One region of the Blautia argi genome, then DNA from elsewhere that is predicted to be linked to it. Evidence: a T-box and tRNA genes for the amino acid it is inferred to sense, from the RefSeq annotation. Region 1 holds a T-box; the other holds one or more tRNA genes.

Region 1 (10,261 bases):
CTTTGCCAGCTTCAGTCCCAGGTCAAAGGCTTCGTCTGCCTCAGGATTCGGATAGCTGACTGTAGGAAATTCTCCGTCAGGAAGCTCCTGCTCTTTTACTACATATACATTTTCAAAGCCCAGCTCCTTTAACACACGTCTTGCAGGAATATTTCCTGTTCCATGAAGAGGGCTGTATACGATTTTCAGTTCCTTTGCCATGTCTTTGATCGCGTCCATGTGCAGAACCTGGCTCTTTAACTCTTCCATGTAAGCATCGTCAATTTCCTGACCGATAACCACGAAAAGTCCTGCTTCTTTTGCAGCTTCCTCATTCATGGTCTTTACTGTATTGTAATCGGTTACTTTCTGAACTTCGCCCATAATACCGGTATCATGAGGCGGTGTAATCTGTGCCCCGTCTTCCCAGTATACCTTATAACCATTGTATTCCGGCGGGTTATGGCTTGCTGTAATATTAATACCTGCAATACAGCCTAATTTGCGTACAGCAAAGGACAGTTCCGGTGTCGGTCTTAAAGAATCAAAAATATAAGCCTTTATGCCGTTTGCAGCCAGACAAAGAGCTGCTTCCTTTGCAAATTCCGGTGACATACGGCGGGAATCATGAGCAATGGCAACACCTTTAGCCTGTCCGCCCACGGCTGCAATATAATTTGCCAGCCCCTGTGTGGTCTTTCTGACTGTATAGATATTCATACGGTTTGTACCTGCACCGATAACGCCGCGCAGACCTGCTGTGCCGAACTCCAGATCTTTATAAAAACGTTCCTTGATTTCATTTTCATCCTTTTCAATGGCTTTTAACTCTGCTTTTGTATTTTCATCAAAATACGGATTTGCCAGCCACTCTTCATAAAGTTTTTTATAATCCATCTCTATTACCTCCCTGTGCAGACTTCTCCTGCACTTCTTTTGTGGATATTATACACTATCACAAATCAAATTTCAAATCCTGCACGGACTTTTATTCTGTTTACAATAGCATTTTTCCCGAAAAATTCTGCCATTTTTCATACTGTGCCATTAGCTTTTTCAGCTTCTCCAGATTTTTTTCCGAAATCCAGGCTTTGTTGTGGGTATAATAATAGTTAGCCAGCTTCCAGTATTTCTCCGGATAGGAAAAACGAAGCGCCAGATATTCCTTTTCAGCTTCAGAAAGCGGACGAACTGCCTCATAGCTTTCCAGAAGCTTTTGTCCCAGCTTCAGATTCCAGTCATGCTTTTCCAGGATTTTTCTCATAAACTGATACAAATCTGCTGCCTGTACATCGAATCCCCATTTGTCAAAATTCGTCACTGCTACATGTTCCTTATCACTTAAAATCCAAACATTGTGCTGATTGTATTCTCCATGGCAGATACTTCCCTGTTCCAATGCCCATGTTCTTAACTGCTCATAGCCTGAATGCTCCAATCTATAAAGCGCAGCCTCCGCGTGTCCCAGAAAACAACGGATACTGTCCAGGAAGCGCAGTTCAAAATCATTCTTTTTCTTCTTGACAGACACAAATTTGCGGATTTTTCGAAGTTCTGCATTATGCCTTTGATACTCTCGAATCAGAGATTCTCTGACATAATGACTCTGTACCGGCATTTTCATCACTTTATGTAAACTTGCCAGAGCCGCCGCTCCGGTACAGACATCTCCCTCATAACGGGCATCGCATTCTCTGCCCTCAAACCAGCGTTTCACAATATACGCTGTATTTTCCCTGTCTACAGAGATATAGGCCCCCTCCTGATTGGGAAGAAGCTCATCTACAAACACCTGGCATTTCCCGGCTATCTCAGACAAAAGAACAGCCTGGTTCTCCAGCTTCCTGGGTGTCCCGCAAAATTCTCTTATCAGCACTCTTCCTTCCTCTGTTTCACAGATTATGGCTCCTCTTGTACGGTACACGGCAGTGGATTCCAGGCCGTATTGCTCTAAGATACTTAATCCATGGTCATACACTTGCTTTTCCTCCTTTTACTCCTGCTTCGCGCTCTTTTCATTCTATGCAGGAATCAGAAGGGTTAGAAGCCATGCAGACTGTGATTATTTTATCCTTGAAAGCAAATATTCTTTTGTATTTTTTTCCGGCTCTTCCAGAACCAGCTCCAGAAACCCATTTAAGGTTTCTCCTATCTCTTTTCCCGGCTTCATGCCTGCTGCAATCAGGTCTTTGCCGGATACTGCCAACATTTTGACAGAAATACACTCTTCTTTTTCCAGGATTTCCTCATAAAGCCGAAGGCTCTCAGCCAGACGCCCCAACTTTTCTTCCCTGCAATAATCGCTCTGCGCCATAACGTCTGCCCTGCGAATTTTTAAAAGTACAGGGAAAAGTTCTGGTGTCATTTTGCTCAGGACTTTTCTGATGGATTTCGGTGTGCATTCCCAGGGACATTCATGCCAGTATACCAATTCTGTAACCTTGCGTATGGTGTCATTGTCAAACCGCAGTCTGCGTAAAATCTTTCCCGCCAGCTCTGCGCTGACCTTCGGGTGTCCGTGAAAATGGTCTATTCCGTTTTGATCCGTGGTTTTCATAAGGGGTTTCCCCATGTCATGGAACAATACGGCAAGGCGCTGCACCTTATCCGCCTCTGTATATGCCAGCGCCTTTAAGGTATGTTCTCCCACACTGCCGAAATGATGGGGATTTTTCTGCTCAGTGGCCATCATTTCGTCAAATTCCGGCAGCACAATTTGGGTAATCCCCAGTTCCCAGGCTGTCCTTAAGCATTCCGGGTGGGCGGATACCAAAAGCTTGACAAGTTCTGTCTGGATTCGCTCTGCACTGATTCTGCGAAGGGTAGGTGCCAGCTTCTTTGCCCAATGGGCGGTGTCCCCCTCTATGGAAAAGCCAAGCTGGGCGGAAAAACGCACGGCTCTTAAAATCCGCAGGGCATCTTCTGTAAACCGTTCCTCCGGATTGCCCACACATCGGACAATTTTCCCTTCCAAATCCCGGATCCCGCCAAAGACATCTACCAGCCCTGTTTTATCATTATAAGCCATGGCATTTATGGTAAAATCCCTGCGTTTTAAATCCTCTTCCAGATTCCCGGTAAAAATCACTTCTTTGGGATGACGACTGTCCTCATACTCCCCGTCAATCCGGTAAGTAGTAACCTCAAAACCCTCTTTTTCCACAAGCACGGTCACGGTTCCGTGCTGCAGTCCTGTGTCTACGGTTCTCCTGAAAATCGATTTTACCTCCATGGGCCTTGCAGAGGTTGTAATATCCCAATCCGCGGGAGAACGACGAAGGAGGCTGTCACGAACACAGCCCCCTACCGCATAAGCATCATATCCGTGTTCCTGCAAAGCCCTGATAATCATCTGTACCTTTTCCGGAACTTCAATCTTCATAATTAATATGCGCGCCCCCAGTAAACCATTTTTTTCGCAGGTTTTCCGCAGACAACACATTTGTCAGACAGGTTTTCCTGCTCAAAAGGAATACATCTGGAGGTTGCCTGTACGTCTTCTTTAATCTTGTCCTCACATTCTCTGCAGCCGCACCACATAGCCTTTACAAAACCAGGCTTTTCTTCCACGGTCTTTTTAAAAGTTTCATAGTCTGTTGCCTCATAGGTATGGGCTTCTCTGTGTGCTCTGGCTCTTTCTAACATATCCTTCTGCATGGTATCCAGAATCTGCTGTACGCTTTCTGCCAGATTATCAAGAGAAACCATAATCTTTTCTCTGGTATCTCTTCTTACCACAACTGCCTGATTGGCTTCCATATCCTTTGGACCGCACTCAATACGAACCGGAATACCTCTCATTTCCTGCTCTGCAAACTTGAATCCCGGACTCTTGTCTGTCATGTCTGTCTTCACGCGAATACCTGCTGCCTTTAACTGTGCCTGCAGCTTTTCTGCATTTTCCAGTACGCCTTCTTTTCTCTGCTGAATCGGAATAATCACTGCCTGTACCGGTGCAATTCTCGGAGGCAGAACCAGACCGCTGTTATCTCCGTGTACCATGATGATTGCTCCAATCATACGGGTTGTCATACCCCAGGAAGTCTGGTGTACATACTGCAGTTTATTTTCTTTGTCTGTGTACTGAATACCGAAAGCCTTTGCAAAGCCATCGCCAAAGTTATGGCTGGTACCGGACTGCAGCGCCTTTCCGTCATGCATCAGGGATTCAATGGTATAAGTTGCCTCTGCGCCTGCAAATTTCTCCTTGTCTGTTTTCTTTCCTTTGATAACTGGAATCGCCAGCACTTCTTCACAGAAATCCGCATAGAGATTCAGCATCTGTATGGTTCTCTCTTCCGCTTCTTCTGCGGTTGCATGTGCGGTGTGTCCCTCCTGCCACAAAAATTCTCTGGAGCGAAGGAAGGGTCTTGTGGTCTTTTCCCAACGCACAACTGAACACCACTGGTTATATACCTTCGGTAAATCTCTATGGGACTGGATATCCTTTGCATAAAAATCGCAGAACAGAGTTTCAGAGGTAGGACGCACACAAAGTCTTTCCTGTAAAGGTTCCAGACCGCCGTGTGTCACCCATGCAACCTCTGGTGCAAAACCTTCTACATGGTCTTTTTCCTTCTGAAGCAGACTTTCCGGAATAAACATTGGCAGATATACATTCTCCACCCCTGTTTCCTTAAATCTTCTGTCCAGTTCATGCTGAATATTCTCCCAGATTGCATAACCTGCAGGCTTAATCACCATACAGCCCTTTACACTGGTATAATCAATCAAATCCGCTTTTTTTACTACATCTGTGTACCATTGTGCAAAATCTTCTTCCATAGAGGTAATGGCCTCTACCAGCTTTTTGTTGTTTGCCATAATTTTTCTCCTTTTTCATAATCATTGTAAAAAACAAAAAAAGACACTCTCAGCCCTGTCCTCAGGGACCGATATGTCTTCGTTTCGGCGGTACCACCCTTATTAGCCGTCCTATGTCTTTCTATATCAAAAAATCCGGACTGCTCACTTCCTTTGCTTTTTTAACGCCAAAGCCCGCGTTCTGCTTTCGCAGACAGCTCCGAGGCAGGTTCTGTATCCTTCCCACAAAGACCTTTCACCAGACAGCCTTCTCTCTTTAGAGTTCCGTTTACATACTAATCCTCTTCTTCGCCTGTTTCTTCCTTTTTTCATTTCAGGACAGGGGTTTTCCGGGCAATCGCCGGAAAACCTTCTGCTGTGTTAAATTCTATTGGAATTTACAGGGTTTGTCAAGAGGTCTTCAGAGATTCCCCTTGCAATTTTTCTCCAAAATGCTATTCTTATGACTTTCCTTCCACAATTCTCTCACTGCAGATTTGTGCCACCAGAAAATAACCTCCGTAAATCACCAGCACCAACACTGCGGCAATACTAATTCCCGGTAAAATGCTTCCTGTGTCATAAATGGAAATCATTTCTTTACACACCTGAATCCCGAAAACAGAATGAATCCCTGCAACTGCCAGCGGAAAAGCAAAGAACATACCGTTTTGCTTTTGCAGGGCTTTTCGGATTTTCCCATTTTCACACCCCAGCTTCTGTAGAGTATCATATTTCTCTCTGCTGTCTGCTGCGTCTGAGAGCATTTTCAGCGCCAGAATCGCTGCTCCTGAAATCAAAAAGCTGATTCCCAGATACAATCCCAGGAAAATAAACATGGCGCTGCTTCCAATGGCATCATCAAAAATCTGAGATTGGGTAGAAACAAAAATCTGGGCGTGTGTACTTCTTTGAGGGTTCATACGTTTGGCTAAATGCAAATCCATTTCCTCTCGAAATTCCCTGCTGTCCTTTTTATAAGAAGCTGCAAAGTAGTTTTTCGCCCTTTGGGCTTCTGTAATCTCCACGCTGTCCGGCATAAGCAGAAACACTTCATTGGTTCTGTCATAATTCATCACCATAAAACCACGCTTTACCTGGTCATACTTTGCATGATACGTTTTCCCTTTCAGTTCTAGTGTCTGATTATACTGTAATCCTTTATCATACAGATTTTCCTGGTCTTCTGCCGTATTGGTGAGAGTGATGTATTCGTCTTCCTCCAGTTCATAGGCAGGCAGATGATAAAGCGCCGCCATTTTATTGTAATCACTAATAGGAATGATTTCTATCTGCTCTTCCCCAAACTGCTTGGCATAATAAGCTCCGTAGCTTTTTTTAATCTGCTCATAGTAATCTCCCCACAGAATTTTTCGTGTAATTTCCGGACTTCTATAACTGAAAATCTCTGCCTGCTTCTTTACATTTCCTTCCAGCGCCTTTTCCTCTTTCACAATCTCTCCTATGGTCTGTTCATCTGTCATTTCCTTTGACATGGACACAGAAACAGGCGCCAGTTCCCTTGCTTCCTTTTCCTTATACTCTTTTCTTGTAAAGACGGTTGATAAAATACAAATCGTAAGAAAAATCAGCAGACAAATCACGGTTTCTGAAACTACTGTGGAATTTATTTTGTTGGAAATCTCTCCCACGGTAAAGGAATTTAATCCCTTTCTGTAAATTCCGGGCATTTTTTTCAAAACTGCTGCAAAAAATCCGGCTGCAGACCAAAAGACCAGAAAGGTTCCGACGCACCCCAGCAAAATCTGCATCATAACATCAGCCTCTGTTTCCAGATTTCCGCTGTTTGCCGTCACATTATAATATGCCAGTCCTAAAATTACCCAGGCAACGAGAAACAGAATCACACAAAGCGCCGGATTTTTCAGAAGATTCCGTTCCTTCCTTTGCTTTGCAGAAAGAAAATGAATCAGCCTTGCCCGGCTTATGATAAGGGTCTGAAAAACCATGACTACAAGATAAATTACCAGAAAATACAAAATAGATTTTCCCACTGCCTTTCCGGAAACTACGAAGCGAAATTTGGACATATCCGCTTCAAAAAGATAAGAAGCCAAAAGGGATACAAACTGCGAAAGCCCCATTCCTACTACCAGTCCTGCCGCAAGAGAAATCATTCCCATAAACACGGTTTCCAGACAGAGCATGCCTGCCACCTGGCGTTTTTTCATTCCCAGTATCAGATAAATGCCAAATTCCTCTTTTCGCCTCTTTAGCATAAAGCCGCTAGCATAGACAATCAGATAGCCCAAAATAAAAGAAATCAGCAGGCTGACGCCTTCCAAAATCGTGTTCATCATTTCAATAATATTTGCCTTTGTCCTGGTGACTTCCATCATCACAGTCTGGGTTTCAATGGCATTAAAAATATAAAATACTGCGATTCCCAGAATCAGGGTAAAAAAGTAAATCGAATAATCCCGTATACTCTTTTTGAAATTTTTCAGGGACAGCTTAAACAACATGGTTTAAATCACCTCCCAAAAGAGAAATCACATGGATAATCCGGTCAAAAAATTCCTTCCTGCTGTCCTTCCCCCTTCTCAGCTCATGAAACAGCTTTCCGTCCTTCATGAACAACACCCTTTGGGTATAGCTGGCGGAAAAGGCATCGTGAGTCACCATTAAAATCGTAGCGTCTAAATCCGTGTTCATGTACTGCAGGCTTCCGAGAAGCATGCCTGCACTCTGGGAATCCAAAGCCCCGGTAGGTTCATCTGCCAGAATCAGGGCAGGCTCTGTCACCATGGCTCTTGCACAGGCGCAACGTTGCTTTTGTCCCCCGGACATTTCATAGGGATATTTTTGAAAAACATCTGTAATATTCAGCTTTTCCCCCATTTCCTTCACCTTTTTCTCAACTATCTCCGGCTTCTCATTTTGAATCTGCAGCGCCAGCGCAATATTGTCAAAGGCAGTCAGTGTATCCAGAAGATGAAAATCCTGAAACACAAACCCCAACTGTCTGCGGCGAAATTTCATCAGCTTATTTCCTTTTAATTTGGTGACTTCCTCCTGATTTATAAAAATGTGTCCTCCGGTCACCCGGTCAATGGTGGAAATGCAGTTTAAAAGCGTCGTTTTACCTGAACCGCTGGCGCCCATAATTGCTGTAAATTCCCCTTTTTCCATGGTAAAGCTAATGTCATTGACCGCTTTCGTCAGACTGGATTTACTTCCATAATATTTAATAAGATTTTGAATCTCTAATAAATGTTCCATGTTTTTTGTTCCTTTCCTGTTTCATGCCCCTATTATAGGAAGAAAGGGGAAAGAAATCCATGGCTTTGTATTACAAAATCTTACATCTGTGTAAGATTACAAAAGCTCTATAAAAGAATTTTCCATAAAGGTCAAAATAAGCTCTGTGTATACCCCCTCCTCGGACTCAAGTTCCAAACTGTGTCCCAGCCTTTCACAAAGGGTTTTACAAAGATACAGTCCCATTCCTGTAGATGCCTGTCCCTTTCTTCCGTTCTCTCCGGTAAAAGATTTTTCAAACACCTTGGGCAAATCCTGCCTTGGGATTCCCAGCCCGTTATCCCGGACATGCAGCTTTACCCAATGTTCTCCCTGTTCGCTCCAAAACTCTATGCAGGCCTCTTTCTCCTTTTTGTATTTCACCGCATTACTTAAAATCTGTCCCAGCATAAACTGCAGCCACTTCCCGTCCGTACATACAACTGCCTCCTGTGTGTTCTGTATGACCTTTATATGGTTTAAAATCAGACTGTCCTTGTGTTCTGCAATGGTTCTGTCTGTCAATTCTTTCAGGGAATATTTCTGTATAAGGTAATCCTTTTCCGGAACCTCACTGCGTAGATAATAAAGCACCTGCTCCACATGACTTTCAATACGGCTTATCTGTTCCTTTAAAGCTCTGCCAGATTCGCCTCTGTACTCATGCAACATCAGCCTGATGCTGGAAATAGGGAGCTTTACCTCATGTACCCAGGTTTCCACATATCGCTTAAATGCATTATTTCTGCGTATCTGTCCGAAAATCTCATCGTTCATGGATTTCTGCATTTCTCTCATGGTCTGACAGAAAATCTGTCCTTCCAGAAATTCCGGCTCTTCCAGCATTTCCATAAGCAGATATTTTTCCTTCAGATTTTTTTGCTGATTCTTCATCTGCGTATAAAACCTCTGTTTTCTTTTGTAATCACAGAACAAAATACCTGCCCCTGACAGACACTCTGCCAGAAGAAGAAACACCTGCAGGGCAAAGGGTGCGCGAAACAACAGGCACACGCCTTGTAAAACTGCCATGGTTCCCAGTTGTATTCCCAGAACAAACCAATGATCCTTTATATAATTTTTGAAATTCATATCAGTATATATCCCTGCCCTCTCCTGGTTTCTATCCTGCCAGAAATTCCTACCTCCTCCATACGTTTTCTGAGTCGGTTGATATTTACCGTCAGAGTATTATCGTCCACAAAAGCATTGCAGTCCCATAAATAGTCCATCAGTTCATCTCTGGACACAATATTTCCCTGATGCTTCATCAGATAATGAAGAACAGACATTTCATTTTTAGAAAGTATAACCGCTCTTTCTTCATATGCCAGAGTGCTTCGCAGCAGATTCAGCCGCATGCCTGCGTATTCCAGTTCTTCCTTTTCTCTCTGCGGCTGTATACGCCTGAAAAGCGCTTCTATTTTCAAAAGCAGAAGAGCCGGATTATAGGGCTTTGTCATATAATCATCTGCCCCGTAGCTCATGGACAAAATTTCATCGGTTTCTCCTGTCTTGCTGGTTAACATAATGACCGGAAGATCTGATGTCTTCCGCAGATTCCGCAAAATTTCCTGTCCGTTAGTTCCCGGAAGAATAATGTCCAAAAGAACCAAATCCGGCTCTGCTTCCTTTATCCCCTCTTCTGCATGGAGAAAATCCTCCACACAAAACACCTGATATCCATTTTCTTCTAAAAGCCCCGCCAAGGCTCGGCGCAGCGTCTTATCGTCCTCTATTACCACTATCTTTTTCATAATCTTCTGTCCTCTCCTTTCCCAGTCCTCCTTCTATCATACTGCCACACGTATAGAAAAGAAAGCACAAAAAAAAGAGAGCCTCCCCATATATCCGCAATGGGAAAACTCTCTGTTTCCTTAAATAAACTGATTTCTGCCTGTATCGTATTCGTAATCAATCCCTGCCAGCTTTGCCGTAATTTCCTCTGCACTTAAACTTTTATCTTCGCAAAATGCTGCAAAGGATGGGTAAAAATCACGAAGTTGTGTATTGACATAGCTTAAAAGCATCACTGGGTCTTTTGGTATCATAGCTGCCTCCTGTCAGGAAAGCTGTCCCTTTTCTGCGTGAGCAGTCAGCTCTCCGTTTTCCACATCAATGACAATCCTGCTGTCTGTACTGATATCCCCGGAAAGAATCAGCTTCGCAGTCAGTGTTTCCACATATTTCTGCACATATCTCTTCAGTGGACGGGCAC
Region 2 (10,261 bases), 1.2 Mb from region 1:
GCCTGAGCAGAGAGCCGGGGTTTCTGCCATTGTGGATATTTTCAGAGCCAATATTATTGATGTGGGCAAAGAGTCCATGATTATCGAGCTTACAGGAAACAAATCAAAGCTGGAGGCATTTATTGATCTGCTGGACGGCTATGAGATTCTCGAACTGGCAAGAACCGGTATTGCAGGTCTTTCCAGAGGGGCAGATGATATTTTTTATCCTTCCGATGAGGAGGAAGATTTTTAACTTTATAGGAAAATTCGTTTACAACCCGTTGCAGGCGGAAAATCTCGTAGCGAGATTATTTAACTTAGGTTATTGGAGATTTTATCTCTGACATACATAAAAAAATTCAGGAGGAAGAAAAAATGGCAGTAAAAATTTATTATCAGGAAGATTGCAACATGGCTTTATTAGAGGGGAAAACCATTGCCATTATCGGTTATGGAAGCCAGGGTCATGCACATGCATTAAATTTAAAGGAATCAGGCTGTAACGTCATTGTAGGCTTGTATGAAGGATCTAAATCCTGGGATAAGGCTGTAAAGCAGGGATTTGAGGTTTACACAGCAGCAGAAGCGGCAAAAAAAGCAGATATTATCATGATTCTTATTAATGACGAGAAGCAGGCAAAGCTCTATAAGGAATCCATTGAGCCGAACCTGGAAGAAGGCAATATGTTGATGTTTGCTCACGGTTTTGCAATCCATTTCGGACAGATTAAACCTCCCGCAAATGTAGATGTAACTATGATTGCTCCAAAAGCACCAGGTCATACAGTAAGAAGTGAATATCAGATTGGACGCGGTACTCCTTGTTTAGTGGCTGTACAGCAGGATTATACAGGTAAAGCAAAAGACAAGGCTTTGGCTTATGCAGCAGCTTTAGGCGGTGCAAGAGCAGGTGTTCTGGAAACTACTTTCAAAGTGGAAACAGAAACAGACCTTTTTGGAGAACAGGCAGTTCTTTGCGGTGGTGTTACAGCTCTTATGAAGGCAGGGTTTGAAACTCTGGTAGAAGCAGGTTATGCTCCGGAAAATGCATACTTTGAATGTATCCATGAAATGAAACTGATTGTAGATCTGATTTACGAAAGCGGTTTTAAGGGCATGAGATATTCTATCTCCAATACAGCAGAATTTGGTGATTATATTACAGGACCTAAGATTGTGACAGAAGAAACAAAGAAAGCCATGAAACAGATTTTGGCAGATATTCAGGACGGTACCTTTGCAAAGAACTGGATTCTGGAAAATCAGTCCGGTTGTATGCACTTTGGTGCAATGAGAAGAAGAGAAGCAGAGCATCAGTTAGAAGAAGTAGGTGCAGAACTTCGTAAGTTGTACAGTTGGAACGGAAAAGAAAAACTGATTGACAACTGATTGGATTTTTGAGAAAATTGTGTAAAAGAACAGAGCTGCCGCAGAACCCCATAGATGGGCTGTGACAGCTCTGTTTTTAAGCATTTTTTTTGCAAAAGTCTATAAATTCCTGAATAACAGGATTGGTCTGAGTATCTGCCAGATGGACAAAACCGATTTCCCGTTTGTGGATAGGAGCGGGAAGGGGGATTTCTACCAGTGTGCCCTCCTGCAGTTCTTTTTCCACGAACTGGCGGATTACGCAGGCAACCCCCAGTCCAATTTTGGTAAATTCAATAAGCAGATCCATGGCAGAAACTTCCAGGACATTGCTGTTTTCAATGTGATGAAAAGCCAGATAATCATCAATATACTGTCGGGTGATGTTTTCCTTATCCATAAGCATCAGGGCCGCAGTTCTTAAAATATCCTCCTTGGAATCTGTTCGCAGTGCCAGATTTTCCAGATAGCTGTTAGTGCTGACAAAAATATCTTCGATTTCTCCCAGAGTTTCAAAAGGAATATGATGCAGTCTTTCCGGTTTTCCGATAAGCCCCAGGTCGATTTTGTTTTCTTTCAGAAGCTGGAGCGTGTGGTTGGTGGACTGACATTCAATAGTAATACGGATATGAGGGTGGGCGGCAATAAAGTCCTTTAAATAATCCAGAAGTACGTATTTGCAGAGGGTGGTGGATACACCAATGCGTAAATGTCCGATGCCCAGTTCATTGATTTTCTTAAGCTGCATTTCTCCAAGCTGAAGGGAATAAAAGGCCTTCTGCACATAGTCATAGAGAACCTCTCCTTCCTCTGTGAGATGTACCCCTCTGGAATTTCGGGAAAACAGAGTGACCTCCAGATTTTGTTCCAGTTTACGAATGGATTTGCTGATGGCAGGCTGGCTGATATAAAGCTCTGCTGCGGCTTTTGAAATGTTTCCGGTATTTGCAACCGTGTAGAAAACTTTGTATAGGGAAAGATTCTGATCCATAAAAGTCTATCCTTTCTGTTGTGTTTATAAATTAAAGTTATGTCTGTCATGTTTTATATGTATTTCTATTATAGCAAAATATATGATAAAATGGCAATAGCAAAAACAGCAGGAGGTAAAGCTATATGGGAATGACAATGACACAAAAAATTCTGGCAGCCCATGCCGGATTAGATAAAGTAGAAGCAGGACAGTTAATAGAAGCAAATTTGGATTTGGTGCTGGGAAATGATATTACTTCCCCGGTAGCCATTCATGAAATGGATAAAATGACAGTAGATACCGTGTTTGATAAGGACAAGGTGGCTTTGGTTATGGATCACTTTATTCCGAATAAGGATATTAAATCAGCAGAACACTGCAAATGTGTGAGGGAATTTGCATGCCGCCACGAGATTACCAATTATTTTGATGTAGGGGAAATGGGAATTGAGCATGCTCTCCTTCCTGAAAAGGGATTGACTGTTGCAGGCGATGTGATTATCGGTGCAGATTCCCATACCTGTACTTATGGCGCTTTGGGTGCATTTTCCACAGGAGTGGGAAGCACGGATATGGCAGCAGGCATGGCAACCGGAAAAGCATGGTTTAAGGTTCCTTCTGCCATTAGGTTTAATCTGGTGGGAAAACCTGCGAAGTGGGTCAGCGGAAAAGATGTGATTTTACACATTATCGGTATGATTGGCGTAGACGGTGCGCTTTATAAATCTATGGAGTTTGTGGGGGAGGGCATTCAGAATTTGTCTATGGATGACCGTTTTACCATTGCAAATATGGCAATTGAGGCAGGAGGAAAAAATGGAATTTTCCCGGTCGATGATGTTGCTATTGAATACATGAAGGAACATTCCATGCGCCCATATACTGTATACGAGGCTGATGAGGATGCTGTATACGACGAGGAATACACCATTGATTTAAGTGCCTTGAAATCCACGGTGTCCTTTCCTCATCTTCCTTCAAATACCAGAGTGGTGGAAGAGCTTTCCGAAGAAGTAGCCATTGACCAGTCAGTCATTGGTTCCTGTACAAACGGCAGGATTGATGACCTGAGATGTGCTGCGGAAATTTTGAAGGGACGTAAGGTGAAAAAGGGCGTTCGCTGTATTGTGATTCCGGCAACGCAGAAAATTTATCTTCAGGCAATGGAAGAGGGGCTTTTAAAAATCTTTATTGAGGCAGGTGCTGTGGTAAGTACTCCGACCTGCGGTCCGTGTCTGGGTGGTTATATGGGGATTCTGGCAGAGGGAGAGCGTTGTATTTCCACTACAAACCGGAATTTTGTAGGCCGCATGGGACATATAAAATCAGAGGTCTATCTGGCAAGCCCTGCAGTGGCAGCAGCCAGTGCCGTGACAGGGAAAATTTCTGTTCCGGAAGAATTAGGGTTATAAGGAGGAGAGAAAGATGAAGGCAAGCGGAAGTGTTTTTAAATATGGAGATAATGTAGATACTGATGTGATTATTCCTGCCAGATATCTGAATTCGTCAGACCCGGCAGAACTGGCAGAGCATTGCATGGAGGATATTGACAGGGATTTTGTAAAAAAAGTAAAAAAAGGCGATATCATTGTGGCAGACAAAAACTTTGGCTGCGGCTCTTCCAGAGAACATGCTCCGATTGCGATTAAGGCAGCAGGGGTAAGCTGTGTGATTGCAGAAACCTTTGCCAGAATTTTTTATCGCAATGCTATTAATATCGGTCTTCCTATTGTGGAGTGTCCGGAGGCGGCAAAAGGAATTCAAGCCGGAGATGAGGTAGAGGTGGATTTTGACAGTGGTATAATTACTAATAAGACCAGGGGGACTTCTTTTCAGGGACAGGCGTTCCCGGAATTTATGCAGAAAATTATTAAGGCGGAAGGTCTGGTAAATTATATTAATGGACAGAAGTAAGAAAAAACTTTAGAATTTATAAAACAAGGGGATTGCTGTACAGAAACACAGCAGTCCTTTTTGTGCTGGAATTTTTAAGAGGGATTTTGTAACATAAAAAGGTATCTGCATTTACAGATACCTTTAGTCGGGGCAACAGGATTTGAACCTGCGACCTCACGGCCCCCAGCCGTGCGCGCTACCAAGCTACGCCATACCCCGGAACGAATTATATTCTATCAGATTTCATTGGAAAAATCAAGAACTTTTTTGGTGAAAATAAGTAGGATAGAACTTGACATTTTGCCTGTGCGGTAATATGGTTAATTATATAAGTAATGAACTATATAAGTAACTGCATGAGAGTTTTAAAAGGCAGGAGGTGAGAAGTTGTGCAGGAATTGCTCAGTCAGGAAAAATCAATTTATATACAAATTAAAGAAATGATAGAAACCGATATTTTGAGAGATATTCTGCTGGAAGAGGAGCGGGTACCAAGTACCAATGAACTGGCAAAGCTCTATGCCATTAATCCGGCAACAGCAGCAAAGGGGGTAAATTTGTTAGTGGACGAGGGAATTTTGTACAAAAAAAGAGGAATCGGCATGTTTGTGGCAGAAGGGGCAAAGAAAGCCATACAAAAGAGAAGAAAAGAGAATTTTTTTAAAACTTATGTTCAGGGCATGCTGATAGAGGCAGCAAGTCTTGGCATTACAAAGGAAGACTTAATTGACATGATCACAACAGAAATTGGGGAGGTTTAAGTTTATGAAAATCGAATGCAGGAATCTGAAGAAAAATTATAAAGCAAAAGAAGTTTTACAAGGGGTCAATTTAACCCTGGAAAAAGGAAAGATATATGGACTTATCGGAAGAAACGGTGCAGGAAAGACAATGCTTTTGTCTATTCTGTCTGCACAGAATCCTGTATCTTCCGGGCAGCTTCTTTTAGACGGAGAACCCATATGGGAAAATGCAGAGGCTTTAAGCCATATTTATTTTGCCAGAGAGATTATCACCAGTGCAAACAGTAATTCCGGCGGTTTAAAAGTAAAAGAATACTTAAATATGGCTGCCTCTTATCTGCCTCACTGGGATAAGGAGATGGCAGAACGTCTGGTAAAACTATTTCATCTGGAACCAAAACAGCGACTCATAAAGCTTTCCAAAGGTATGGTATCCATGCTGGGTGCAGTGACAGCCCTGGCAAGCAAAGCAGATTTCACATTTTTGGACGAACCAGTATCTGGTCTGGATGTGGTGGCAAGAGAACAGTTTTATCAGCTTTTGCTGGAAGAATTTACGGAAACGGGAAGAACTTTTGTGATTTCCACACACATTATAGAAGAGGCAGCTGATATTTTTGAAGAAGTGATTTTCCTGCATCACGGAAAAATTATTTTGAAAGAAAATACACAGGAACTTTTAGAAGAAACAGTTTATGTCAGTGGAAGGGCAGAAACGGTAGACGCAGTAATACAGGGAAAAGAAATATACAAACCAAAAACACTTGGAAGAAGTAAAAGCGTACTGGTGCGGTTACAGGAGGGCGAAATCCTGAATCAGAAGGAAGGAATTACCATACAGCCTGTGAATCTCCAGAAAATTTTTGTAAGCCTTTGCAGGGAGGAGGAAAACGTATGAATATAAAAAAGAAATATTCCTGTTTCTCTTATGCAGGAGGAAACATAGGCAGTGCAGTTTTACTGCTGGGTGCTATGATAGCGCTTTTTCTTTTGAGGGGAAAAGGCGTTTCCTGGTCAGCAACAGTCAATATAATTGAAAAATACTGCGATGCGCCTTTAATTTTGATTGCAGGGCTGTTAGGCGCTTTGACTCTGATTTTTTATTATGAAACCCTAGAACCTCTGAAAATCAGCTTTGGCTGTACCAGAAAAAAGTGTTTTTGGAATATGCAGGCAGGAAAAATGCTCACTATGCTGAGCGCAGGCCTGATTTCTTTTCTTTTGACAGGAAAACAGCGAAACGGAATGTTTTTCATGGAATTGTTTTTTCTGCTCATGGGTTCTCTGTTTGCGCTGGGTTTTTGTGAATGCATGGCAGTTCTGCATCTGAGATATCGGCAGCTTATACTGATTCCCATTGTATGTGTCAGTGGTATGATGGGCTTTGTAGTTGCCTATATGGTGGTAGGAATTTTGAAAAAGGGCGAAATTACGATGAATTTACAAATGCAGTCTTCCATTGGTCTTCTGGGCCTTTGGACAGTAATTTTGGCTGGTGGTACGTTGCTTTTGACGCTTTTGGCATGGAAACTTTTCAGAAAGGCAGAGATACATATTTAGATGTTTGGGTGAGAACATGAAAAAAAGAAAATGGATTGAATAGAAATTAAAAAAGTGCGACCTGATGACCATGGGAGGCGTAATTTTTGCAATCTTTGCGGTAGTTTTGGCAGTGCAGTGTCTTTTGCATCATTACTTTGACAGTATGTTTCCTTTGGGGTCTGGTATAGATGGACAGGTTCTTGTAAAAGCGCCCTGGATTTTAGCCGGTTTCCTGGCAGTTTCGTGGGTTGCACTGGATTTATACATGAGCTTTGACTGGGCAATTGGTTTTGGAAGAACCAGAAAGGAATTTTTAAGAAACAGCAGCCTGGTATATCTTACGGGAACTTTTCTTCTGCTTTTGGAGAGCGCTCTTTTGACACACTGCGGTGCACTTTTGCTGCAAAAGTTTTATGGAACAGATAAGTCTGCCGGATTCGGAATAGATACGCTTTTAGAGCTTGCGGCGTGGTCTGTTCTGTTTACTGCAGCAGGGGGCATTGCTGCCTGGGTTGTCCGCCGCTTTGGCGTAAAAGGCGGTGTAGGGCTGATGATTCTCTTCTTTTTTGGAATGGGACTTTTCAGAGGTGAAGTTGTTCTTCCCTTTAATTTTCCGGGATTGTTTGAAACATTTTTCCTGATCCCAGAGTTGTTAAAAATTCTCATAGGAATAGCCGGGTGTGAATTTTGGATTTTTAAATTCAAAAAAATGCAGGCGAATTAGAAAAGTCAAATAAGCGAAAAATCTAATTTTGGTGGAATTTATAATTGACGTTTATACTTTAAAATGGTATCGTAATAAGAAATTATTTATGAAAATGGGAGGAGTTAGAAAGTGAAAAACAGCAGCAAATACAAAAGACAGTATTTCCTTCCGCCAGTAGAGTGTATGGACTGGGCAAAGAAGGACTATGTAGAGAAGGCGCCTGTGTGGTGCAGTGTGGATTTGAGAGATGGAAATCAGGCATTGGTGATTCCTATGAATCTGGAACAGAAGATAGAGTTTTTTAAGCTTCTGGTGAAAATCGGATTTAAGGAAATTGAGGTTGGATTTCCCGCAGCATCTGAAACAGAATATACCTTTCTTCGTACACTGATTGAGGAAAATCTCATTCCTGATGATGTCACCATTCAGGTGCTCACCCAGGCAAGAGAACATATTATCAAGAAAACCTTTGAGGCAGTAAAAGGCGCAAAAAACGTCATTGTGCATGTATATAATTCGACCTCTCTTTCCCAGAGAGAGCAAGTATTTAGAAAATCAAAGGAAGAGATTCTGCAGATTGCAGTAGAAGGAGCAAAGCTGTTAAAGGAGCTTACTGAGGAAGCAGGAGAGAGCTACCGCTTTGAGTATAGCCCGGAAAGCTTTACCGGAACAGAGCCGGAATATGCCCTTGAGGTGTGTAATGCGGTTTTGGAGGTTTGGAAGCCAACGAAAGAGAGAAAAGCCATTATCAATCTTCCGGTTACGGTACAACATTCCATGCCCCATGTGTATGCAAGCCAGGTTGAGTACATGTGCAAAAATCTGAAATACAGAGAAAACGTTGTGGTTTCTTTACACCCTCATAATGACAGAGGCTGCGGCGTGGCAGATTCTGAAATGGGACTGCTGGCAGGTGCCGATCGTATTGAGGGAACCCTTTTCGGAAACGGAGAGCGTACTGGAAATGTAGATATTGTGACACTGGCATTAAATATGTATTCTCAAGGCGTAGAACCAAATCTGGACTTTACTCATATGACAGATATCTGTGAGCAGTACGAATCTTTTACAGGCATGAAAATCAACGAGAGGAGTCCTTACAGCGGCGCGTTGGTCTTTGCAGCTTTTTCAGGCTCTCATCAGGACGCTATTGCTAAAGGCATGCACTGGCTGGAGGAGAAAAAGCCGGAGCACTGGACCGTGCCGTATCTTCCTATTGACCCTACAGATTTGGGAAGAAATTACGATGCAGATGTGATCCGTATTAACAGCCAGTCCGGAAAAGGTGGTGTAGGTTATATTCTGGAAACCCGGTTTGGTCTGAATCTTCCGGCAAAAATGCGGGAAGCTATGGGCTATACGGCAAAGGCTGTTTCCGACCATACACAGAAAGAGCTTCTGCCGGAAGAAATCTTTGAGCTGTTTAAGAAAACTTTTGAAAACAAAGTGACGCCCCTTTCTGTCTGTGAAGTGCATTTTACACAGACAGAACACGGTATGGATACAGAGGTAACTTCTTCCTTTAATGGAAAAACCGTGACTACTCATGCATCAGGAAACGGACGCTTAGACGCAGTTAGCAATGCTTTGAAGCAGGCATATGACCTGCAGTTTGAACTGGTAACGTATCAGGAGCATGCTCTGGAAAAAAGCTCCAGTTCCAGAGCGATTGCCTATGTGGGAATCCAGAAGCCGGACAAAACGCTGGCATGGGGCGCAGGTATTCACGCAGATATTATTCACGCTTCCATTGATGCTTTGGTCACTGCCATCAATAATCGGTAGACAGAGAATATTATACGAAAAACAGAAATGAAATTGTGCATAGTGCCTAAAAAACAGGTATCGACTTGACTTTATCAGCAGAAGTCCTTTATAATTTCAGAAAATCAGTATTAGAGCTTAAAGACAGACTAAAGGAAAAAAGTATGGACATTATATGTGCAATTCTAACAGGCTTTCATTACCTTGTAGAGAGAACAAAAAGGCTGGCAGAAAGAGTAAAAATCTCAAAAAAAAGCAGACGGGAGAAGGCGGTCTTTGTAATAGGAGCCATAGCTGTGGCGGCCGTGGATTTTTCCTTTCATGGCGTACACGCCGCAGGATTTTACGAAGTTTATGCTGCCGTAGGAGATGAAGAGTCAGAGACGGAAACAGAGGAAAACAGTACCTTTGGGTTAGATTCCATTATTGAAGGCGTTTATCTCAGCCAGAATCAGGACGAAGCAGAGCGAATTGGAACTTCTTTTGAGGTTGTTTTAGTCGGACAGCGTATAGGACCAAGAGAGTTGGCTTCAGATTTGGATTTTGGTACGGAGGGAGCCAGAAAAGTGGAGTTGCTTCGGGAAAAATCCATTGGAATTTCAGAAGAGCAGCTTACCATGTCAGATGAGGATTATAATACGCTGCTGAAAATTGTGGAGGCAGAAGCCGGAGGCGAGGATATGAAGGGAAAGATTCTGGTGGCGAATGTTATTTTTAACCGTATGAAAAGCCCTGAATTTCCTTCCACAGTCACAGAAGTAGTCTGGGAAAACGTAGCAGGAAGTCCTCAGTTTTCCCCCACAGCAGACGGCAGAATCCATACGGTAACGGTTTCGGCGGAAACCAGAGAGGCAGTAAACCGTGCCATTGACGGAGAAAATTATTCCAAAGGCGCCCTGTTTTTTGTAGAAGAAGAATACGCGGACAAAAGCAATGTTGCGTGGTTTAAAAAGGATTTGAAGTTTTTGTTTCAATACGGAGTGCATGATTTTTATACATATCCGTAAGAAAGGATTAAAGTATGCAGGTATTATACAAAAGTACAAGAGGAACAAAAAGAGCATATACAGCCTCAGAGGCAATTTTAAAAGGACTTTCAGAGGACGGAGGACTGTTTGTGCCGGATAAAATTCCGGCCTTAGATATTCCACTTTCCAGACTGGCAGAGATGTCTTATCAGGAAACAGCTTATGAGGTTATGAGCCGATTTTTGACAGATTTTACAGAGGAAGAACTGAAAAACTGCATTGCAAATGCCTATGATGATAAATTCGATACAGAAAAAAT

The links. The T-box of region 1 lies ahead of proS (proline--tRNA ligase). A T-box ahead of a tRNA ligase gene usually reads a tRNA of that ligase, here a tRNA-Pro.
Region 2: it has a tRNA-Pro gene. The T-box ahead of proS (proline--tRNA ligase) is inferred to sense a tRNA for this amino acid. The anticodon was not compared.

Annotation. Positions count from the first base shown of each region.
Region 1 covers NZ_CP030280.1:2,813,801-2,824,061, forward strand. Annotated here, with positions in the region: gene DQQ01_RS13655 (phospho-sugar mutase) at 1-876, opposite strand, end outside; gene DQQ01_RS13660 (YutH/CotS family kinase-like spore coat protein) at 977-1,957, opposite strand; gene DQQ01_RS13665 (CCA tRNA nucleotidyltransferase) at 2,042-3,361, opposite strand; gene proS (proline--tRNA ligase) at 3,364-4,803, opposite strand; T-box leader at 4,864-5,101, opposite strand; gene DQQ01_RS13675 (FtsX-like permease family protein) at 5,244-7,268, opposite strand; gene DQQ01_RS13680 (ABC transporter ATP-binding protein) at 7,258-8,025, opposite strand; gene DQQ01_RS13685 (sensor histidine kinase) at 8,122-9,135, opposite strand; gene DQQ01_RS13690 (response regulator transcription factor) at 9,132-9,800, opposite strand; gene DQQ01_RS13695 (DUF4250 domain-containing protein) at 9,921-10,094, opposite strand; partial or broken gene clpB (ATP-dependent chaperone ClpB) at 10,107-10,261, opposite strand, start outside.
Region 2 covers NZ_CP030280.1:1,650,346-1,660,606, forward strand. Annotated here, with positions in the region: gene ilvN (acetolactate synthase small subunit) at 1-235, shown strand, start outside; gene ilvC (ketol-acid reductoisomerase) at 358-1,371, shown strand; gene DQQ01_RS08090 (LysR family transcriptional regulator) at 1,448-2,341, opposite strand; gene leuC (3-isopropylmalate dehydratase large subunit) at 2,467-3,735, shown strand; gene leuD (3-isopropylmalate dehydratase small subunit) at 3,749-4,237, shown strand; tRNA gene DQQ01_RS08105 (tRNA-Pro) at 4,365-4,438, opposite strand; gene DQQ01_RS08110 (GntR family transcriptional regulator) at 4,609-4,980, shown strand; gene DQQ01_RS08115 (ABC transporter ATP-binding protein) at 4,985-5,860, shown strand; gene DQQ01_RS08120 (hypothetical protein) at 5,857-6,522, shown strand; gene DQQ01_RS08125 (hypothetical protein) at 6,587-7,228, shown strand; gene DQQ01_RS08130 (2-isopropylmalate synthase) at 7,394-8,995, shown strand; gene DQQ01_RS08135 (cell wall hydrolase) at 9,139-9,981, shown strand; gene thrC (threonine synthase) at 9,996-10,261, shown strand, end outside.